4 regions of the Bradyrhizobium icense genome follow, and region 3 is predicted to be linked to each of the others. Evidence: predicted binding sites of a transcription regulator. Region 3 holds the regulator's gene; each other region holds the start of a gene.
The links. Region 3 encodes PhoB, which activates phosphate uptake and scavenging genes when phosphate is short. Its sites were predicted from a motif close to TGTCATNNANCTGTCAT; they were not measured.
Positions count from the first base shown of each region.

Region 1: LMTR13_RS32705 (esterase-like activity of phytase family protein) is a predicted target of PhoB. The motif match lies at 4,116-4,132, and genes of this name have one in related genera.
Region 2: LMTR13_RS22295 (RNA degradosome polyphosphate kinase) is a predicted target of PhoB. The motif match lies at 2,004-2,020, and genes of this name have one in related genera.
Region 4: phnF (phosphonate metabolism transcriptional regulator PhnF) is a predicted target of PhoB. The motif match lies at 2,823-2,839, and genes of this name have one in related genera.

Region 1 covers NZ_CP016428.1:7,061,013-7,065,965, reverse strand. Annotated here, with positions in the region: gene LMTR13_RS32720 (mucoidy inhibitor MuiA family protein) at 1-545, shown strand, start outside; gene LMTR13_RS32715 (DUF763 domain-containing protein) at 700-1,938, opposite strand; gene LMTR13_RS32710 (alpha-ketoglutarate-dependent dioxygenase AlkB) at 1,995-2,570, opposite strand; gene LMTR13_RS32705 (esterase-like activity of phytase family protein) at 2,717-4,069, opposite strand; gene LMTR13_RS32700 (heme ABC transporter ATP-binding protein) at 4,178-4,953, opposite strand, start outside.
Region 2 covers NZ_CP016428.1:4,707,952-4,712,904, reverse strand. Annotated here, with positions in the region: gene LMTR13_RS22295 (RNA degradosome polyphosphate kinase) at 1-1,932, opposite strand, end outside; gene LMTR13_RS22290 (P-loop NTPase family protein) at 2,076-2,753, opposite strand; gene LMTR13_RS22285 (CDP-alcohol phosphatidyltransferase family protein) at 2,853-3,395, opposite strand; gene purM (phosphoribosylformylglycinamidine cyclo-ligase) at 3,545-4,618, shown strand; gene purN (phosphoribosylglycinamide formyltransferase) at 4,615-4,953, shown strand, end outside.
Region 3 covers NZ_CP016428.1:7,816,029-7,820,981, forward strand. Annotated here, with positions in the region: gene LMTR13_RS36230 (aspartate aminotransferase family protein) at 1-452, opposite strand, end outside; gene LMTR13_RS36235 (GcrA family cell cycle regulator) at 949-1,458, shown strand; gene phoB (phosphate regulon transcriptional regulator PhoB) at 1,652-2,356, opposite strand; gene phoU (phosphate signaling complex protein PhoU) at 2,468-3,184, opposite strand; gene pstB (phosphate ABC transporter ATP-binding protein PstB) at 3,196-4,017, opposite strand; gene pstA (phosphate ABC transporter permease PstA) at 4,014-4,859, opposite strand; gene pstC (phosphate ABC transporter permease subunit PstC) at 4,861-4,953, opposite strand, start outside.
Region 4 covers NZ_CP016428.1:2,884,728-2,889,680, forward strand. Annotated here, with positions in the region: gene phnD (phosphonate ABC transporter substrate-binding protein) at 1-157, shown strand, start outside; gene phnE (phosphonate ABC transporter, permease protein PhnE) at 224-1,111, shown strand; gene phnE (phosphonate ABC transporter, permease protein PhnE) at 1,108-1,962, shown strand; gene phnF (phosphonate metabolism transcriptional regulator PhnF) at 2,069-2,794, opposite strand; gene phnG (phosphonate C-P lyase system protein PhnG) at 2,899-3,360, shown strand; gene phnH (phosphonate C-P lyase system protein PhnH) at 3,365-3,973, shown strand; gene LMTR13_RS13510 (carbon-phosphorus lyase complex subunit) at 3,977-4,953, shown strand, end outside.

The DNA of each region.
Region 1 (4,953 bases), 760 kb from region 3:
CGCCCGATCTCGCGGTGCGCGCCGCGCCGGTGAAGGACCCGACCGCGTTCCTCGAAGCGAGCTTCAAGCAGAACGAGGACGCTCCGCTATTGCCTGGGCGAGTCTCGATCTACCGCGACGGTGTGTTCGTCGGCCGCGGTCAGATGGCCGCTGCGGCCAAGGACGAGACCGTGCGGCTCGGCTTCGGCGCCGACGACAAGATCAAGATCGAACGCGCGGTTCTCAAGCGCAACGAGGGATCGGCCGGCCTGATCGTGACGACCTCGAAGACCGACGAGCGCGCGTTCAAGACGACGGTGCGCAACGGCCATGATTTCCCGATCCGCATCGCGATCGAGGATCAGTTGCCGGTCAGCGAGAACGAGGAAATCCAGGTCGAAACGCTGTCGTCCACGACGCCGCCGACCACGAGCAACATCCGCGACAAACGCGGCGTGCTGGAATGGGCGTTCGAGGCCAAGGCTGGCGAGGTGAGGGATATCAACTTTGCGTGGCGGATACGCTGGCCCAAGGACAAGGGCGTGGTGATGGTGCCGGCGGGGTAAGGCTGCAGCTCTCCTCTCGCCGTTCTTCACGGGGAGAGGGCAGGGGTGAGAGGATCGTTCAGTAAACTCGAACAGCAGTGATTGTGGAGATGGCCCCTCACCCCGACCCTCTCCCCGCGAAGGGCGGGGAGAGGGAGGGACTTGGCACCCGTGCTCATTTGCCCTTGACCGCCTTCAACTCCGCTTCCCATCCAAACACCGAACGTCCGCCGAGCTGCGGCGACGCCGCGCGTTCACCGGCGATGAACGCGTCGAGCGACGGCCCGGCCGCAGAACGTTCGAGCCGGCGCGACTGGTCGTCCAGGCGCTTCAACGCCTGCATTTCCTCGTCGCGGCCGAGTTTCGCGTTCTGCACCGCCGACTTCAGGACGCGAATGGTTTCGTCATAGACCTTGATCGGGACGGGATAGGGATGGCGGTCCTTGCCGCCATGTGCCAGCGAGAAGCGCGCGGGATCGGTGAAGCGATAGGGTGCGCCATGGACGACCTCCGCGACCATCGCCAGTGAGCGCACGGTGCGCAGGCCGACGCCCGGCGTTAGCAGCAATTCCGGAAAATCAACCGGCCCGCGCTCGGCGGCGGCGGCAAGCGTGCCGTGCAGCCGCCGGCTGAACACGTCGCTTGACCTGACATCGTGATGTGCCGGCATCACCAGATGCGGCAGCAAGGCTTGGGCCGGCTCCTTGCGTTCGATAACCGCCAGTTCATTGACGATGCGATCCGGCCCCATCTCGCTCAGCAACTCGAGCTGCGCCGAGCGCGATGACGCCGCCCGCCGGTCGGTGAGATTGACGATCTCGCCCTGTGCCGGACCGTCGATCGCGCTATGTGGTTGGTCGACGAAGCTTTCGAGCTGCTCGGAATGCCAATGGTAACGCCGCGCCTGCCGCTTGTCGCCGTTCATGCCCTGCTGCACGACCGTCCATTTGCCATCGTCGGTAACGAAGAAGCCGTGAAGATAGAGGTCGAAGCCGTCTTGCACGGCGGCGCTGTCGACCTTGGCGACGAGACGACTGGCGCGAACCAACCGGGGCGCGTCGAAGCCGGTGCGTTCGCCGAGCAAGCGAAGCTCGTCGGGCGTCTTTCGAGAGTGCTGGCCACGGCCGCCGCAGACATGAATCCCAAGCTCACGCTCCAGCGGCTTGAGCCCGCGCTTTAGCGCGCCGATGACGCTGGTCGTGATGCCGGATGAATGCCAGTCCATGCCCATTACAGCGCCGAACGACTGAAACCAGAACGGGTGCGACAGCCGACTTAAGAATTCGTCGCGGCCGTAATGGTGCACGATCGCCTGAGTGATGATCGCGCCGAGCGAGGACATGCGTACCCCGAGCCAAGCGGGTACGCGCCCGCCATGCAGAGGTAGATCGGCGCTGCCGGTACGTCTTGCCATCGCTTCCTGCGGTATCTGAATCGGCGGCCAGCTTATCAGACCGGGCAGCCGAGCCGTCAGGTCTTTCGGTCAGCCATCGTGCGGAACGTGATCGAATAGCGCTTCGCCTCGACGGCAGGAATGCTGTGTTCCCAGACCTCGCGGGCCTCGCCGGACATCATATAAAGCGAGCGCGGCTCGGCCTCGAGCGTGTAGCGCTGCCATTTTTCGCCCGCCGCCCGGCGAAACCGGAATTTGCAGGACGATCCGAGCGACAGGCCAAAGATCCTGCCGAAATGCGGCTTGTCGCGGTGCCAGCCAATGCCGACGCCGGTATCGTATTCGGTGCAGAGAACCTGCGCGATCTTGGTCGAGGGCTCGCCATAGGCCTCGATCTGCCCGATCAGCGGACCGAGCCAGCCAGGGATCGGCTCGGCCGGCTGCAGCCGCCGCAGCGTATAATCATATCGGAACCCGAACGATGCTACCCGGCGCTTGCCCTCGTAGGCGCCAAATTGGAACGGCTGCAATGGAAGCGCCGAGACGTGGTCAATCAGCTCGCGCTCAAGCGCGGGCTGGATGAATTCGGCAACGTATTGCAGGCCCGCCGGCGAGCCGGTTACCCGGGAAAAAAATGCGAGCTGCTCGGTCAAACCGACGTCCCCTGTGATGTCTGGAAGCATCAAATATGGGGACTGCGCGATTGGGATAAAGAGACGCTAGCAAATACGCGAGCAATCCCTCCCCCGCGGGCGGGAAGGGATTGCCAGAGTTCGTCCGCAATCAAGAACTTCGGCGCTCACTTCGCCTTCAAGAACTCGCCCACTTCCAGCAACACGAACTCGTTGTCGTCCGCCTTGTTGGGATCGCGGCTCGACGAGAATGGCAGATTGTTGTCGTTGCCGACGATGATGTGTGCCTCGTCGACGCGATCGACATTCTCTATGGTGAAGAACGGAAAGGTCAGCACGCCGTCATTGAGCGCCTTGCGCGCCTTCTTGTCGGGATCCCTGATCTTCATCAGGTCGATATAGGCGATCTTGCGCACCGGCTTGCCGACATTGGCGTCGGAGAGCTCGACCTTGTAGACGCGCTTGAATTTGGCGAGGTCCGCAAAACAGTTCTCGCCGCGCTGGCCGGCCGGGCAGGCCTTGTCGGCGGTGCCTTCGCCATTGTCACGCTCGATGATCAGGCCGTTTGAAGCGTCGATCATGTTGAAATCGCCGATGGCGTGGCCGTTCTGCTCGAACACGTAGTGCCAGTAGCGGCCGGTGAATTTTTCGGCTGCTACGTCGAATTCGAGGATCCGCGCGGCTTCCTTGCCGTCGACTTTTTCAAAGCCCTTCTTCTCGGCATCCCACAGCGGGCCCTCGAGCAGGCCGTAGAGGAACTTGCCGTCCTTCGAGCCGGCAAAACCTTCATAGCCCTTGGAACGGCGGAGGTTGACGGTGGTGTAGCTCGCGCCTGGCGCTGCCGGCGACTGCACCGACCAGTGATCGGGCGAGCGCACCGGCTTGCCGTCGGCGGTGGTTTCGAACACCGCGAGGACCTTGCCGGTCTTGTCGGCCTTCAGCACATAGGGCCCGAACTCGTCGCCGATCCAGAAGGTGTCGCCGATGATCTGAAAGCCCTCAGTATCGAAGTCGGCGCCGCTAAGATAGCGCTTGGCGGTGTCCTCATGCAGGATGCGGAACGGCACCTTCTTGTCGGGATCGTGCAGGAAGACGGTTTCCTGTCGTTCGATCTTGCCGGTCGACCAGTCGATCTTGTGCCGGTTGAGATAGAGCATCGAGTCGGCCGAGTTGTAGCGCGAGCCCATGCCGTTGTCGGTGAGCACCCAGAACGAGCCGTCCGGCATCACCTTGATGCCGGAATGACCCTGCAACGGCTGGCCCTTGAACGGTAGCGACACGCCGGTCGGGCGTTCGTAGGACTTGCCCATCACGGTGCCGACAGCATCCATGCGGCGGCCGGTGGTGTATTTGCCTGATGTCTTGAGATCGGCAGGCGCGTCAGTGGGCGCGTCGATAAAGGTCTGCGCCGGCAGCACGGCGTGGCCCTTCAGCGTGGCGGGAAACTCGCCTTCACCCTGGGCGAAGGCGGCGCCGGCCAGAAAGACTGACGCGATAGAGCAGAGCAACGACACGCGCATGGCGGATCTCCATATGATGACGATGCGCCTGTCTTGCGTAGCGGCTGTTACAGTTGACTGACAGTTCCGTGAAGAACCTGTAACGCCGTTGGATAAGCGGCTGCGGCGTTATGCCGGCGCGCCGGCGGGCCGCATGGTTTGCGGCAGCAGGAACGGCACGCCCTGCTCGGTGTAGTCGATTCTGACGTCGACCTCAAAGATCCGGCGGATGGTTTCCGTAGTGATCGCGTCTGTGCGGCCGCCGTCGACGGCAAGCCGGCCGCGATGCAAGAGCACGATGCGGTCGGCGAAGCGCATGGCGAGATTGAGGTCGTGCAGCACGGCGATGACAGCGGTGCCGTTCTGCGCGCGCCGCTTCGCCGTTTCCACCAGGTCGATCTGGTGGCGCATGTCGAGGCTCGAGGTCGGCTCGTCCAGCAGCAGAAGGCCGGGTCCATGCTGCGCCTCGCCGCGGGCGAGCTGCACCAGCACGCGGGCGAAATGCGCGCGCTGCTGTTCGCCGCCGGAAAGCGTCGGCAATTGCCGCTGGCTGAAATGCGCCAGATCGACCTCAGTGAGCGCCGCATCGACCAGCCGCTGCGCGGCGGCGCGGCCGGCATCGCCCGCACCCATATGGACGATCTCCTCGACCGTGAACGGGAAGGTGACGTTGACATGCTGCGACAGCATCGCGCGGTGATGCGCGAGGAGCCGCGGCGCATAGAGGTGGATGTCGCGCTGCTTCAGCCTGATCTGGCCGCGCGTCGGGCGGAGATCGCCTGATAGCATCCGCAGCAGCGTCGATTTGCCGGCGCCGTTGGGGCCGACGATCGCGACCATCTCACCGGGCGCGACACAAAGATCAATGCCATCGACCAGCGTGGCGCCGCCAATGACCATCGAAA
Region 2 (4,953 bases), 3.1 Mb from region 3:
GACGCGCCGGTCGAGGTTTCGCGGCATCATGTCGGCAGACGAGATATACACAGCCGCCTTCGGGCCAGGCAGGCCTTGCCCCATGCCAAAGCAGTAGATTCGGCCGTGCTCCAGGAAGCGGCCGATAATCGATTTGACGCGGATGTTCTCGGAAAGTCCTGGAATGCCCGGCCGCAGGCAGCAGATGCCGCGCACCACCAGTTCGATCGACACACCGGCCTGCGAAGCCTCGTACAGGGCGTCGATGACATCAGGATCGACCAGCGAATTCATCTTCATCCAGATCGCTGCCGGCTTGCCGTGCCGGGCGTGATTGGACTCGCCTCTGATGTGTTCGACGATGCGCTTGCGCAATGTCAGCGGCGACACCGCCATCCGCTCGATGTCGCTCGGCTCTGCATAGCCGGTGATGTAGTTGAACACCCGCGCCGCGTCGCGGCCGATGATCGGGTCCGACGTGAAATAGGAGAGGTCCGTATAGATGCGCGCGGTGACCGGATGATAATTGCCGGTGCCGGTATGCACATAGGTGGTCAGGTTACCGCCCTCGCGTCGCACCACCATGGACAGCTTGGCGTGCGTCTTCAGTTCGAGAAAGCCGTACACGACCTGCACGCCGGCGCGTTCAAGGTCGCGCGCCCAGCGGATGTTGGCTTCCTCGTCGAACCGCGCCTTCAGCTCAATCAGCGCCGTCACCGACTTGCCGGCTTCCGCGGCCTCGGCCAGCGCGCGCACGATCGGTGAGTTGTTCGAGGTGCGGTAGAGCGTCTGCTTGATGGCGACGACATCGGGATCGCGCGCCGCCTGCTGCAGGAATTGCACGACGACGTCGAAGGATTCGTAAGGGTGATGGACGATCAGGTCCTTTTGCCGGATCGCCGCGAAGATGTCGCCGCCATGGTCGCGCACCCGCTCGGGATGGCGCGGCACATAGGGCGTGAATTCGAGGTCGGGCCGGTCGAGCCGTGTGAGCTGCGAGAGCTCGTTCATCGCCAGCACGCCGTCGACCAGGAACACCTCGTCGTCGGCGGCGGAAAGCGCCTGCTGCACGAAGGCGCGCAGCGCTTCCGGCATCTTGGCTTCCATTTCCAGCCGGATCACCGAACCGCGCCGCCGCCGCTTCAGCGCGGTTTCGAACAGGCGGACCAGATCTTCGGCCTCTTCCTCGATTTCGAGTTCGGAGTCCCTGATGATGCGGAAGGCGCCCTGGCCCTTGACGGTGTAGCCGGGGAACAGGCGGCCGATGAAGAGGCCGGTGGCCTGTTCCAGCGGAATCAGGTGGACCGCGCCGTCCTTGCCCGCGGGCATGCGGATGAAGCGGTCGATCTTGCCGGGCATGCGGATCAGCGCGTTCATCGCCTTGCCGTCAGACGTCCGCATCAATTGCAGGGCGATGGTGAAGCCGAGGCTCGGGATGAACGGGAAGGGATGCGCCGGATCGATCGCGAGCGGCGTCAAAAGCGGAAAGATGCTGTGGAGGAAATGATCCTCCAGCCAGCTTCGCTCCGCCTTGGTGAAGTCATGGCCGTCGATCAGTTTGATGCCGCTCTCCGACAATGTATTGCGGAGATCGCGCCAGATCGCCTGCTGGTCGGAGGCCAGTTCCGAGACCGTCCTGTTGATGAGGGCGAGCTGTTCGGCAGGGGTCAGGCCGTCGGGGCTGCGTTCGGCAATGCCTTCACGGACCTGCGCCTTGATGCCGGCGACGCGGACCATGAAGAACTCATCAAGGTTATTGGCTGAAATCGACAGGAACCGCACCCGTTCCAGCAACGGATGGCCCGGATTGACCGATTCCTCGAGCACCCGGCGGTTGAAATGCAGCCAAGACAGTTCCCGATTGATGAATCGCTCGGGGCTCGCGGCGATTGAGGGCGGAGCCTCGGCAATCGGCTCTTTTTCTTTTATTTCAACAGCTTGTACCAATTCCATAAGGCTTTGATCCATCGCGGGCAAGGCAGCCCGACTTTAAGCGAATGCGGCCTACAACATGTGATACGCCGATGACGTTTCAATGACATTGATGTTCCGCCCATCGCCGGCGTCAAGGCGGCAGGACGCAGCAGGACTGCCGATCAGCCGTTTCGCAGGAGTTCCGCGGCCAGCGCCCGGGTCACCGGCCGGCCGAGCCGCAACGCCTCGGTATCCAGGAGCTCGACCGCTTGGCGGGCGGCGGCATAGGAGCGCTCGATTCGGCTGGCGAGGTAGCTCACCACCGTCTCGTCGATGCTCAATTGGCGGTCTGCGCAGAATTTGATGATCAGGCTACGAAACAGCAAGTCATCCGGCGGCAATAGCGATACCACGGGTGCGGCGCGCAGCCGCGACCGGAGATCGCGCAGTTCGATCTCGAACGCCGCCGGTGCAACGCGCCCCGTGATCAATACGAAGGCCTCGTCCTCGCGCGCCAGGTTCAGGAGGTGAAACAAGGCGCGTTCGTCGAAATCGGCCGGCCTCAGGTCTTCGACCACCAGAGCGCCAGTGGCGAGTGCGCCGGGAACCGCAGCGGCGGTAAGCGCATGCGCCGAGATCGAGCGCGCGCCCGCCTGTTCGGCCCAGATCGCGGCTAGATGGCTCTTGCCGGAGCCCTCCGGCCCCGCCAGCAGCATGATGCGGTTCGGCCAGTCGGGCCAGCTTTCGATCAGCGAGAGCGCGGCTTCATTGGCCGGACCTTCGAGGAAATTGTCGCGGGTCAGGCTCTCCGCATGTGGCAGCGCAAAGGCAAGCTGACGAGGTTGAACGCGAACTGCCACGCAAATCTCCAGACCGGGATGCTGCGGCCTTCATAGCGTTTTCAAGCGAACTGAACACCGGTTCGCGCGAAGAAAAGCGCATCAAACTAAGAGCACGATCTAGCGCGCGTCGATCGTGCTCATGTGCCGCACCCACTCGACGAGATAGAGCGAGACGGAAACCAAAGTAAAGACCGTAACGAAACCCATCAGGATCACATCATAGGGCGCCGGGTTGAAGTTGAAGCCGAGCGACGCCAGCACCAGTGCCGCGAACGCCACCTGCGCCACCGTATTCAGCTTCGACACCATCAGGGGCTTCATCGGGATCGGCTTGCCGAACAGCCATGACACGATCACGGCCGTGACGATCATGATGTCACGCGACACCACGAGGATGACGAGCCAGCGCGGCACCGCGCCCCAGATACCAAGCGCCACGAAGATCGAAACCAGGAGCGCCTTGTCGGCAAGCGGGTCGAGCAGGGCGCCGAGCTCACTCGACATGTTGAAGCGCTTGGCGAGAAAGCCGTCGACAGCGTCACTGACGCCTGCGATCACGAAAATCGCGAAGGCGATCTCCATCTGGCTGGAGACGATCGCCCAGACGATGACTGGCACCAGGATGATGCGCCCCAGTGTGATGATGTTCGGAATACTCAACTCGGTCGCTTCCCGGCTCCCGGCCTAGATCCGGCCCCTGGCGGGTTTAGCCGGCTCTTATCTACATAGTATATGCGTCAAGCGCTTGCGAGCCATTGCAGGATCGCGGAATTCCTCGTAACCAGCCGTCATCATACTGGAATTCGGGCATGAACGACCGCAAAAACGGGCTGACTTACGCGGATTCGGGCGTCGATATCGATGCCGGCAACCGCCTGGTCGATCTCATCAAGCCGATGGTGCGCGCCACCGCCCGGGCCGGCGCCAACGCCGAAATCGGCGGTTTTGGCGGCCTGTTCGACCTCAAGGCGGCGGGTTTCAAGGACCCGGTGCTGGTGGCGGCGACCGACGGCGTCGGCACCAAGGTCAAGATCGCGATCGAGACCGGCCTGCATGGCGGCATCGGCATCGACCTGGTGGCGATGTCGGTTAACGACTTGGTCGTCCAAGGCGCGGAACCGTTGTTCTTCCTGGACTATTTTGCCTGCGGCAAGCTCGACCCCGAGGCCGCCGCAGCCATCGTGGCCGGTGTCGCCGAGGGCTGCCGGGAGTCCGGCTGCGCCCTGATCGGCGGCGAGACCGCTGAGATGCCGGGGCTCTACAAGGACGGCGACTACGACCTGGCGGGCTTTGCGGTTGGAGCTGCCGAGCGCGGCACGCTATTGCCGACCGCGGACATCGCCGTCGGTGACGCCGTGATCGGATTGGCTTCGTCCGGCGTTCATTCCAACGGCTTTTCGCTGGTCCGCAAGATCGTCGCACAATCCCGCGTGGCTTTCGATGCGCCGGCGCCATTCTCGCCGGTCATGACGTTGGGCGGCGCGCTGCTGACGCCGACGCGGCTCTATGTGAAATCCTGCCTGCACGCGATCCGCGAGACCGGGGCGATCAAGGGACTTGCCCACATCACCGGCGGCGGCTTCACCGACAACATCCCACGCGTGTTGCCGAAGCACCTCGGCGTCGGTATCGATCTGGCGCGGCTGCCGGTGCTCCCGGTGTTCAAGTGGCTGGCGGAGCAGGGCGGCATCGCCGAACTCGAATTGCTGCGCACCTTCAACTGCGGCATCGGCATGGTCGCCATCGTCAAACCGGATGCGATCGAGCAAGTGACGGCAGTGTTGACCGAAAGCGGCGAGGCCGTCGCCTTGCTCGGCGAAGTGGTCCCGGCTGCGGGCGAACATCGCGTGGTCTACAACGGTCACCTCGATCTCGCGCAATGAAGCGCCGTGTCGCCATCCTGATCTCGGGGCGCGGGTCGAACATGGCCGCGCTGATCGATGCGGCGAAGGCTGTGGATTTTCCAGCCGAGATCGTCGCCGTCATTTCCAACCGTGTCGATGCGCCTGGGCTGGAGAAGGCAGCCGCGAGCGGCATCCCGACACTGGTCGTCGAGAGCAAGCCGTTCGGCAAGGACCGCGCGGGCTTTGAGGCCGTCCTGCAGCGGGCGCTGGATGAAAAGGAGGTCGAACTGATCTGCCTCGGCGGATTCATGCGGCTGTTCACCGCCGAGTTCGTGCAGCGCTGGTACGGAAAAATGCTCAACATCCATCCCTCG
Region 3 (4,953 bases):
TCGAGATATTTGGCGGAGCCGGTGGCTGCGAGCGTGCCCAGGGTGCGGCCGTGGAACGCACCCTCGAAGGTGATAAGGCGGTAGCGCTCGGGATGGCCCTTGGAGAACTGATAGCGGCGCACGACCTTGATGACGCCTTCCATCGCCTCCGCGCCGGAATTGCAGAAGAACACGAGGTCGGCAAAGCTCTGCTCGCAGAGCCGCGCGGCGAGCTTCTCGCCATCCGGCGACTTGAACAGGTTCGACATGTGCCAGAGTTTCGTCGACTGTTCCTGCAGCGCCTCGATCAGGTGCGGATGGCAGTGACCCAGCGCATTCACCGCGACGCCCGAGGTGAAGTCGAGATAACGCTCGCCATTGGTGGCGGTCAGCCAGCAGCCCTCGCCGCGTTCGAAGCCGAGATCGACCCTGGCGAAGACGGGGAGCAGATGCGACGTGGCGCTATTGGTCATGGCAATCACTGAGGTTGAGACCTGCCTTGGAGACCTGCCGCGGGCGTGCATTGGCGCGAACGCGGCAACAGCCGGTCTTGCGAAAACGAAACGTGCCGCCTCTTAAGGGCGGCACGTGAGAAGCATTCTATGTGGGCGGGGGGCGCTGTCAACACGCCACGGAACGGCCCTTCCTGCAGTGCAGGATGCTGAAATCCGTAAGATTGCGGTGTGGTGGAAAACACGCAGTGAAATGCCTAGATGTACAGAAGATGTGGACGTTCGAGCCCGGACTCTTGCGCCCGAGTCACGCCATATTGTAGCGTTTGGGCTGTCGGGTACGACATCTCGTGCGGCAGTTTCTGATCCCTTAGAGTCCTTTTGTGCAGGCGTAAACGTTCGGCGCGGTTAGCGCGTCCGGCGAGGGCTAAGGGATTCTGACCGCAGGGATTTTTAAGACGAATGACTCGCCAGCGCTGCCCCCGATTGGCCGGCGCGATGCGAAGGGAAGATTACGATGACCGTTTTGACCTGGTCCGACGATCGCGTCGAACAGCTTAAGAAGCTCTGGGAAGCCGGATTGTCGGCGAGCCAGATCGCCGCGGAACTCGGGAATGTGACGCGAAACGCAGTGATCGGCAAAGTTCACCGGCTGGGCCTGTCCGGCCGCGCCAAGAGCCCCTCCTCGGCCGCCCCGCGGCAGCGCAAGGCACGTCCCGCCCAGCCGATGATGCGGGTAGCGCGCCCGGTCTCGCGCGGCAACACCGCGCTGGCGCACGCCTTCGAAGTCGAGATGGAGCCGGATCCGATCGCCTTCGACAACGTGGTGCCGATGAGCCAGCGGCTGTCGCTGCTCGAACTCAACGAGGCCACCTGTCACTGGCCGGTCGGCGATCCCTCGAGTCCGGAATTCTTCTTCTGCGGCGGCAAGGCGCTCACAGGCCTGCCCTATTGCGCCCACCACTCGCGTATCGCCTACCAGCCCGCCGCCGATCGGCGAAGGCAGCAGCCGAAGCAGACGAGGTAAGGGGCGCGCCGTTATCTCAACGATGTCGTCCCTGCGAACGCCGGGACCTATAACCACAGGCGCACGTGGTTATGCCTCGCTGAAGCTCCAGCGCATTTCAACAATCGAGATTGGTGTTTACGAGTCCCCGCGTTTCGCGGGGACGACGGCTGGGTTCGCCGAGGCTGAGTTCGCCGAGATTGCAGCGGAGCAGCTACGGCTCCACCTTCGCAAACCGGTCATCCAGCGCGTAGCCTGCGCCGCGAACGGTGCGGATCGGGTCCTGCTCGCGGCCGGGGTTGAGCAGTTTGCGCAGGCGGCCGATGTGGACGTCGACGGTGCGCTCGTCGATATAGATGTCGCGGCCCCAGACGCTGTCGAGCAACTGCTCGCGGCTGAAGACGCGGCCGGGATGCTCAAGAAAAAATTCCAGCAGGCGATACTCGGTCGGGCCGAGATCGATCTGGCGGCCGGAGCGAGCGACGCGACGCTTTTCGCGGTCGAGTTCGATGTCGCCATAGGTCAGCACGGTGGCGAGCCGCTCGGGGCTGGCCCGGCGCAGCAGGCCCTTCACGCGCGCCAAAAGTTCCGGCACCGAGAACGGCTTGACGATGTAATCGTCGGCGCCGGTCGCAAGCCCCCGCACGCGCTCACTCTCCTCGCCGCGCGCGGTCAGCATGATGATCGGCAATTGCTTGGTTTCGGGGCGCGCCCTTAAGCGGCGGCACAGTTCGATGCCGGAGAGCCCCGGCAGCATCCAGTCGAGCACGACAAGATCGGGCACGCGCTCCTTCAGCCGCGTATCCGCATCGTCGCCGCGGCCGACGGTTTCGACCTCATAGCCTTCTGCGTCGAGGTTGTAGCGCAACAGCGTGGTGAGCGCTTCCTCATCCTCGACCACCATAATGCGCGCGCTCATCCTGCTCTTGCCTCTCTTGTTTGACGTGTTCTCTGCGCAGATAAGTCTACGCAATCTGCGTAAACTTGATTGCTATGCGAACCGGTTTCCACTTCGCTTGAAAACGCTTTGTCAGGTATTGGGTACGGTCGTGGCAAACGTCGTCATGTCGCCCTTCGGGCGCTTGTCGAGCATCTGCTGTCCCTCGATCATGTAGAACACGGTTTCGGCGATGTTGGTGGCGTGATCGCCGATCCGCTCGATATTCTTGGCGCAGAACATCAAGTGGATGCAGAACGAGATGTTACGCGGATCTTCCATCATGTAGGTCAGGAGTTCGCGGAACAGCGAGGTGCAGATGGCATCGACTTCCTCGTCGCCTTTCCACACCGCCATCGCCGCCGGCAGATCGTGCGCCGCATAGGCGTCCAGCACCGACTTGACCTGCGACTGCACCAGATCGGTCATGTGTTCCAGGCCGCGCATCAACTTCAGCGGCTGGAAATCGTTCTCCAGCGCGGCGACGCGCTTGCCCATGTTCTTGGCGAGGTCGCCGATCCGCTCCAGATCGGTGGCGACCCGCATCGCGCCGACGATTTCGCGCAAATCGATCGCCATCGGCTGGCGGCGGGCGATGGTCAGCACCGCGCGCTCCTCGATCAGATGCTGCAGGCGGTCGATCTCGACGTCGGTAGCGACGACGCGCTTACCGAGCTCAACGTCGCGGCGAACCAGCGCGTCGACGGATTCGGTGATCATGCGCTCAGCCAGGCCGCCCATCTCGGCGACCAGACGGGTGAGTTCCTGAAGATCGCTGTCAAACGCCTTGGCGGTATGTTCGGATGCCATGTGTCGTCTCCTCAACCGAACCGGCCGGTGATGTAGTCCTGGGTACGTCGATCGCGCGGCGAGGTGAAGATCTTGTTGGTATCGTCAAATTCGACCAGCTCGCCCAGATACATGAAAGCGGTCTTGTCGGATACGCGCGCCGCCTGCTGCATGTTATGGGTGACGATGGCGATGGTGTAGTCCTCCGATAGCTCCTGGATCAGCTCCTCGATCTTGGCGGTCGAGATCGGGTCGAGCGCCGAGCAGGGTTCGTCGAACAGGATCACCTCAGGCCTGACCGCAACGGTGCGCGCGATGCAGAGCCGCTGCTGCTGGCCGCCGGAGAGCGAGAGGCCGGAAGCGTTGAGCTTGTCCTTGACCTCGTTCCACAGCGCGCCGCCGCGCAACGCCTTCTCGACCCGGCCGTCCATCTCGGACCTCGATATCTTCTCGTAGAGGCGGATGCCGAAGGCAATGTTCTCATAGATCGTCATCGGGAACGGCGTCGGTTTCTGGAACACCATGCCAACGCGGGCCCGCAGCAGATTGAGATCGAGCTTGGGGTCGAGGATGTTGGTCTGGTCCAGCAAGAGCTGACCGGTCGCGCGCTGACCCGGATAGAGATCGTACATCCGGTTGAATATCCGCAGCAATGTGGATTTGCCACAGCCGGACGGGCCGATAAAGGCGGTGACGCGATGCGTGCCGAGCGTCAGGTTGATGTTCTTCAGCGCGTGGTGTTCGCCATAGTAGAAGTTCAGTCCACGGGCAGTCACCTTTGGTGCGGCCTCGGGCAGTGGCGTCTGGGGAATAGGCCCGCTCGCGTTACTCACGGATACGGAGATGTCGGTCATTTGGATTTCCTCTCGGCGCCAAGGATGCGCGCGCCAATATTCAGGGCCAACACGGTGAGCGTGATCAGAAGCGCCCCGCTCCAGGCGAGCTGCTTCCAGTAGACATAGGGGCTCTGGACGAAGTTGTTGATGGTGACCGGCAGGTTCGCCATCGTCTTGGTCAGGTCCAGGCTGAAGAACTGATTTGAGAGCGCGGTGAACAACAGCGGCGCGGTTTCACCGGCGACGCGGGCGGTGGCGAGCAAGACGCCGGTGATCAGGCCGGCGCGCGCGGCGCGGTAGGCGATCCGCCGGATCACCAGCGAGCGCGGCAGGCCGAGCGCGGACGCCGCCTCGCGCAGCGGATTGGGCACCAGTCCCAGCATGTCCTCGGTGGTGCGCACCACCACGGGGATCACGATCACGGCCAGCGCCAGGCAGCCGGCAAAGGCCGAGAAGCCGCCCATCGGCACCACGATGGCGCCGTAGATGAACAGACCGATGATGATCGACGGCGCGCTCAAGAGGATGTCATTGATGAAGCGGATCACCGAAGTGAGCTTGTCGTGCTTGCCGTACTCGGCGAGATAGGTTCCCGCGAACAGGCCGAGCGGCGCGCCGATGCCGACCCCGATCACGGTCATGATGATCGAGCCGATGATGGCGTTACGCAGGCCGCCGTCGGTCGATCCCGGCGGCGGCGTGTCCTGCGCGAAGACAGCGAGATTGAGGCCGGCAAGGCCGTTGTAGAACAGCGTGAACAGGATCAGCGCCAGCCAGGTCACGCCGAACAGCGCCGCGGCGAGACACAGCATCCGGATGATGACGTCGTTGCGGCGGCGCGATGCGTAGATCGGGTTCATCTCAGTTCCCCGCTTTCTTTTCCAGCCGCATCAGCATCAACCGCGCGGCCGCGAGCACGCAGAAGGTCAGCACGAACAGCAGCAGCCCGAGCAG
Region 4 (4,953 bases), 3.4 Mb from region 3:
GAAGGCAGTGCTGGAAATTGCAGTGAAGGACAAGGCCGCTTTCGACAAGATTTACGAGGGGAAGCAACTGCCTTTCGTCGAGGTTGACCACAAGGCCTATGAGGCCGTGATCGATCTGACCAAATTTGTCGACAGCCTGCGCAAGCAGAAGTCCTGAACGGAACCACGTTTCCAGACGACTCGGGCGGATCGCGAGGTCCGCCCATTTCTCTTCAGAAAACCCATGCGAACAGCAGTCCCCGAATTCCCGGAAGCCAGGCTGCGCGAACTGGCCGATCGCTATGCGGCTGCAGTTGCCGCGAAGCGACGGCGTATATGGCTGGGTTCGGCGATCCTGATCGCTGCGGCGCTTGCCGCCGGCTGGATGGGCGACGTCGACCTTTGGAAGTTTGCCGAGAATTTCTGGCGGTTCCCGGCCTATTTCGCCAGCATAGCTCCCACGTTTTCGTTTTCGTCTGCATGGAACGATCTCTCGGAATGGCTTTGGGGCCTGCCTCGCTGGACGCTGCTTCTCGGGGACACCCTGCTGATTGCGTACATGGGAACCCTTTCGGGAGCTATATGCGGATTCGTTCTCTGCTTCTTGGCTTCGGCCAATCTCGTCAGGTCGCGCGCGATCGTTTTCGTCACGCGGCGCGTTCTCGAATTTTGCCGGACCGTGCCGGAGATCGTCTTTGCCCTGGTTTTTGTGCTGGCATTCGGCCTGGGACCGCTTCCGGGCGTGCTCGCGATAGCGATCCATACCACGGGCGCGCTTGGCAAGCAGTTCGCCGAGGTTGTCGAGAATATCGATAACAAGCCGATCGAGGGGGTGGCGGCGAGCGGAGGAAGCTGGATTCAGATTGTCCGGTTCGGCGCGGTGCCTCAGGTTCTTTCGAATTTCGTAAGCTATGCTCTGTTGAGATTCGAGATCAACGTGCGCGGCGCGGCGGTGATGGGCTTCGTCGGCGCCGGCGGGATCGGGCAGGACTTGATCGAGGCCGTGCGCAAGTTTTACTACAGCGATGTCAGCGCCATCCTTTTGCTCATCGTCGTCACCGTCATGCTGATCGATTTTGTCACGGAGCGCGTACGTCATCGCCTCCTTGGGCTGGAGGGCGCGGGCACGTGATTTCCTTCAGTTCTGAAAACCAGGCCGCAATCGTTGAACGCTATCCGGAGGTTTTCCGCCCGGATTGGTGGAACAGGGGAAAGATCGCACTGAGCCTCGGCGGGGCAGTTATACTTTTTCTGTTCGGGATTGCCCAGCTAGACATTCCGTTTGACCGGCTTTCTGACGGAATGGCCAGACTAGGCGGATTCCTTCGGCTTATGCTGCCGCCCGATCCTGGTTCATGGGCGGAGGCATTGAAGTATTTGAATGCGCTCGGCGAGACGGTGTCGATCGCATTTCTCGGTACGCTGGGCGGAGCACTACTGGCATTGCCAGTGGCCCTGCTGGCCGCGCGCAATGTGGTTGCGAACCGGATCGTCCACTTTTTCACACGCCGTAGCCTCGACACCATCCGCGGTGTCGATATCTTGATCTGGGCGCTCATCTGGGTCGGCGTCGTGGGATTGGGTCCGTTTGCAGGTATCCTTGCGGTCATCTGCAGCGATTTCGGGACGTTTGGAAAGCTCTTTTCAGAGGCCATCGAGACTGCGGACAAGAACCCCGCTGAAGGAGTCCAGTCGGCGGGCGGCAGCCATTTTCATGCAGTTCGGTTTGGACTGATGCCGCAGGTCTTTCCGATTCTGCTGAGCCAAGTGCTTTACTATTTCGAATCGAATACGCGATCGGCGACGATTATCGGAATCGTCGGGGCCGGCGGAATCGGCCTTCAGCTTGCCGAACAGATCCGGGTGCTGGAATGGCAAAAGGTATCGTTTCTGATTCTGCTAATCCTCATCGCGGTTTCCGCAATTGACTGGATTTCGGGCAAACTCCGCTTCGCGATCATTGGACAGCGCGCGGTCGCGTGATGCTTCTGTCGGATGGGCAAAGGCGCGCCAGCGACGTGCCCGCCATCTAGTCTAGTGCACGTCACTGAATGGTGGGCACGCTATCGCTTTGCCCATCCTACAAGCATCAACTGTTCTCTATCAAAAACTCGACGCGCTCCGCGGCAAAGCGCGATCGCTTGGTGACGAGCGGCTTGTCGCCGGTGTCGACATCGGTACTGTCAACCACGAGCACGGGACGGCCGAGCGCGAGATCGAGTCGTGCGGCGTCGGTGGCGTCCACGATGCCGGCGGTGACGCGGGTCGAGGCGCGGCGGTAATCGCGGACGCCGTAATGCGCCAGCAGTTTGGTCATTGAGCGCGCGTTGGCGAAGACCGCTCCGGCGTCCGGGAAGCGATCGGCAGAAAGCCAACTGGTGCTGACGCAGATCGGCGTGCGGTCAGCGAGCCGCACCGATTCGATCCGGATCAGGGGCGCGCCGGTCTTCAGTCCGAGCTCACGGGCCAGCTCGCGCGTCGCGGGCTCTTCGGAGGTATCGATCAATTGGCCGCGCGGCTCGCGGCCGCCGGCGCCGACGATTTCGGAAAATCGCGTCCGCGAGCGCAAGGGATAGGCGAGGCGCTGCGCCTCGACATAGGTGCCGCTGCCGCGTTCGGCACGCACCAGGCCGCGTTCGGCAAGCGCAGCCAGTGCGCGCCGCACGGTGTGGCGGTTGACCCGATAGGTATCGGCGATCTCGATCTCGCCCGGCAGCTTTTCGCCCGCGGCAAAGCGGCCGTCGGCAATGCCGCGCTCGATGCCGTCGGCGACCTGCCGCCATAAGGCGACGCCGGAACTCTCCTGCAGGCTCATGGCGTGGTGGTACCAGAAATTATCCGTTTGTCACGAAACAGTCATGGCGCTCCGCTATCAAGTTGTCTATTATCATAGACAACTTGATTTAGGCAAGGTTGCTCATGGGTTTGTCCGGACGGAACGGCAGAGAGGCGCAGCGCAAGGCGGCGATGGCGGTGCTGGCGCATTCCGGGGCTGGCGACATTGCGGGCCATCTCGCGGCGATCGCGGTACCCGCACACGAGAACCTGCGCGAGCCCGAGAACGGCCTCGTGATGCTGCGCGGCCGGATCGGCGGCGACGGCGCACCGTTCAATCTCGGCGAGGCCACGGTGTCGCGCGCGGCGGTGCGTCTTGCGACCGGCGAGATCGGCTTCGGCTACGTGCTCGGCCGCGACAGGCAGAAGGCGCAGATGATAGCGCTGTGCGATGCCATGGTGCAGTCGACGGAGCTTTCGGGTGAGGTCGAGACCAGGGTGATCGCGCCGTTACGCGAGGCCATGATCGCCGATCGCAGCCGCAAGGCGGCCGAGGCGGCGGCGACGCGGGTCGATTTCTATACCATGGTGCGCGGCGAGGGGTGATGCGATGACGACGGTTGCAGAATTGCCCGCGGGCTTTGCCGACAAGGTGCTGTCGGCGCAGTCGACCTTCCGCTCCGTGATGGACGCGATGGCGCGTCCCGGCAACGCGCAACGGGTCACGGCAGCTGTCGGCGCGCCCGCCGGCATGATGGGCGGCGCGGCGGCGATCGCGCTGACGCTGTTCGATCACGACACGCCGATCTGGCTCGATGCCGCGATGTCGGCCACGCCTGATGTGGCGAAGTGGCTCAAGTTCCATACCAGTGCGCCGGTGATCGCGGATTCCTCGATCGCCAGCTTCGCCCTCGTCGGCGACGCCAAGAGCCTGCCGACGCTCGATCGCTTCGCGTTCGGCAGCAACGAATATCCTGACAGGTCGACGACGCTGATCCTGCAGGTCGAGAGCCTGACGCAGGGTCCTACATTCGAGGTGAAGGGGCCGGGCATCGACGGTACAACGCTGCTGCAGGCGATGCTCCAGCCGCGCGACCTTTTTCAGCGGCTCGCCATCAATGAAACCCTGTTCCCGCGCGGCATCGATGTCGTGCTGGTCCATGACGACTTGATTGTCGCGATTCCCCGAACCACGCGGCTGGTCGCAAGCGGAGCGTAGTCCATGTATGTAGCCGTCAAAGGAGGCGAACGCGCCATTGAGAACGCCCACCGCCTGCTGGCGCATGAGCGGCGTGGCGACCGTGATGTGCCCGAACTCTCGTTGGCGCAAATTGCCGAGCAACTCTCGCTCGGCGTCGACCGCGTCATGACGGAAGGCTCGCTCTACGACCGCGAGCTGGCGGCACTCGCGATCAAGCAGGCGCGCGGCGACCTGATCGAGGCGATCTTCCTGGTCCGTGCCTTCCGTGCCACGCTGCCCCGTTTTGGCGCGACCGAGCCGGTCGACACCGGCGAGATGCAGGTGCGGCGGCGCATCTCTTCGACCTTCAAGGACATTCCGGGTGGTCAGATCCTGGGGCCGACTTTCGATTATACCCATCGCTTGCTGGACCCGCAGCTTGCGGACGGCTTTGTGCCGGAGCAGCCGGCGACGTCGGAGGCAACGCAGGCGGCAACGCCACGCGTCACCGACATTCTCGGTCGCGATGGCCTGATCGAACCGTCGCCGGCGGCAGATGCTGCTGCGCCGGTCGGCGATCTCACGCGCGAGCCGCTCAGCTTTCCGGCCGACCGCGATCTGCGGCTGCAGAATCTTGCGCGTGCCGACGAGGGATTCCTGCTTGCGCTCGGCTATTCCTCACAGCGCGGCTATGGCCGTACCCATCCCTTTGCCGGCGAAATCCGTTTCGGCGAGGTAGAGGTGGAATTCTTCGCCGAGGATGCGGGCTTTGCCGTCCCGCTCGGCTCGATCGAGCTGACCGAGTGCCAGATGGTCAACCAGTTCAAGGGATCGGCGACGGAGGCGCCGTGTTTTACGCGCGGTTATGGCCTGGCCTTCGGACAAAGCGAGCGCAAGACCATGTCGATGGCGCTGGTCGACCGCAGCCTGCGCGCCCGCGAGCTGGGCGAGGAAGTGATCGCGCCGGCCCAGGACGAGGAGTTCGTGATGTCGCATTCCGATAATGTGCAGGCGACCGG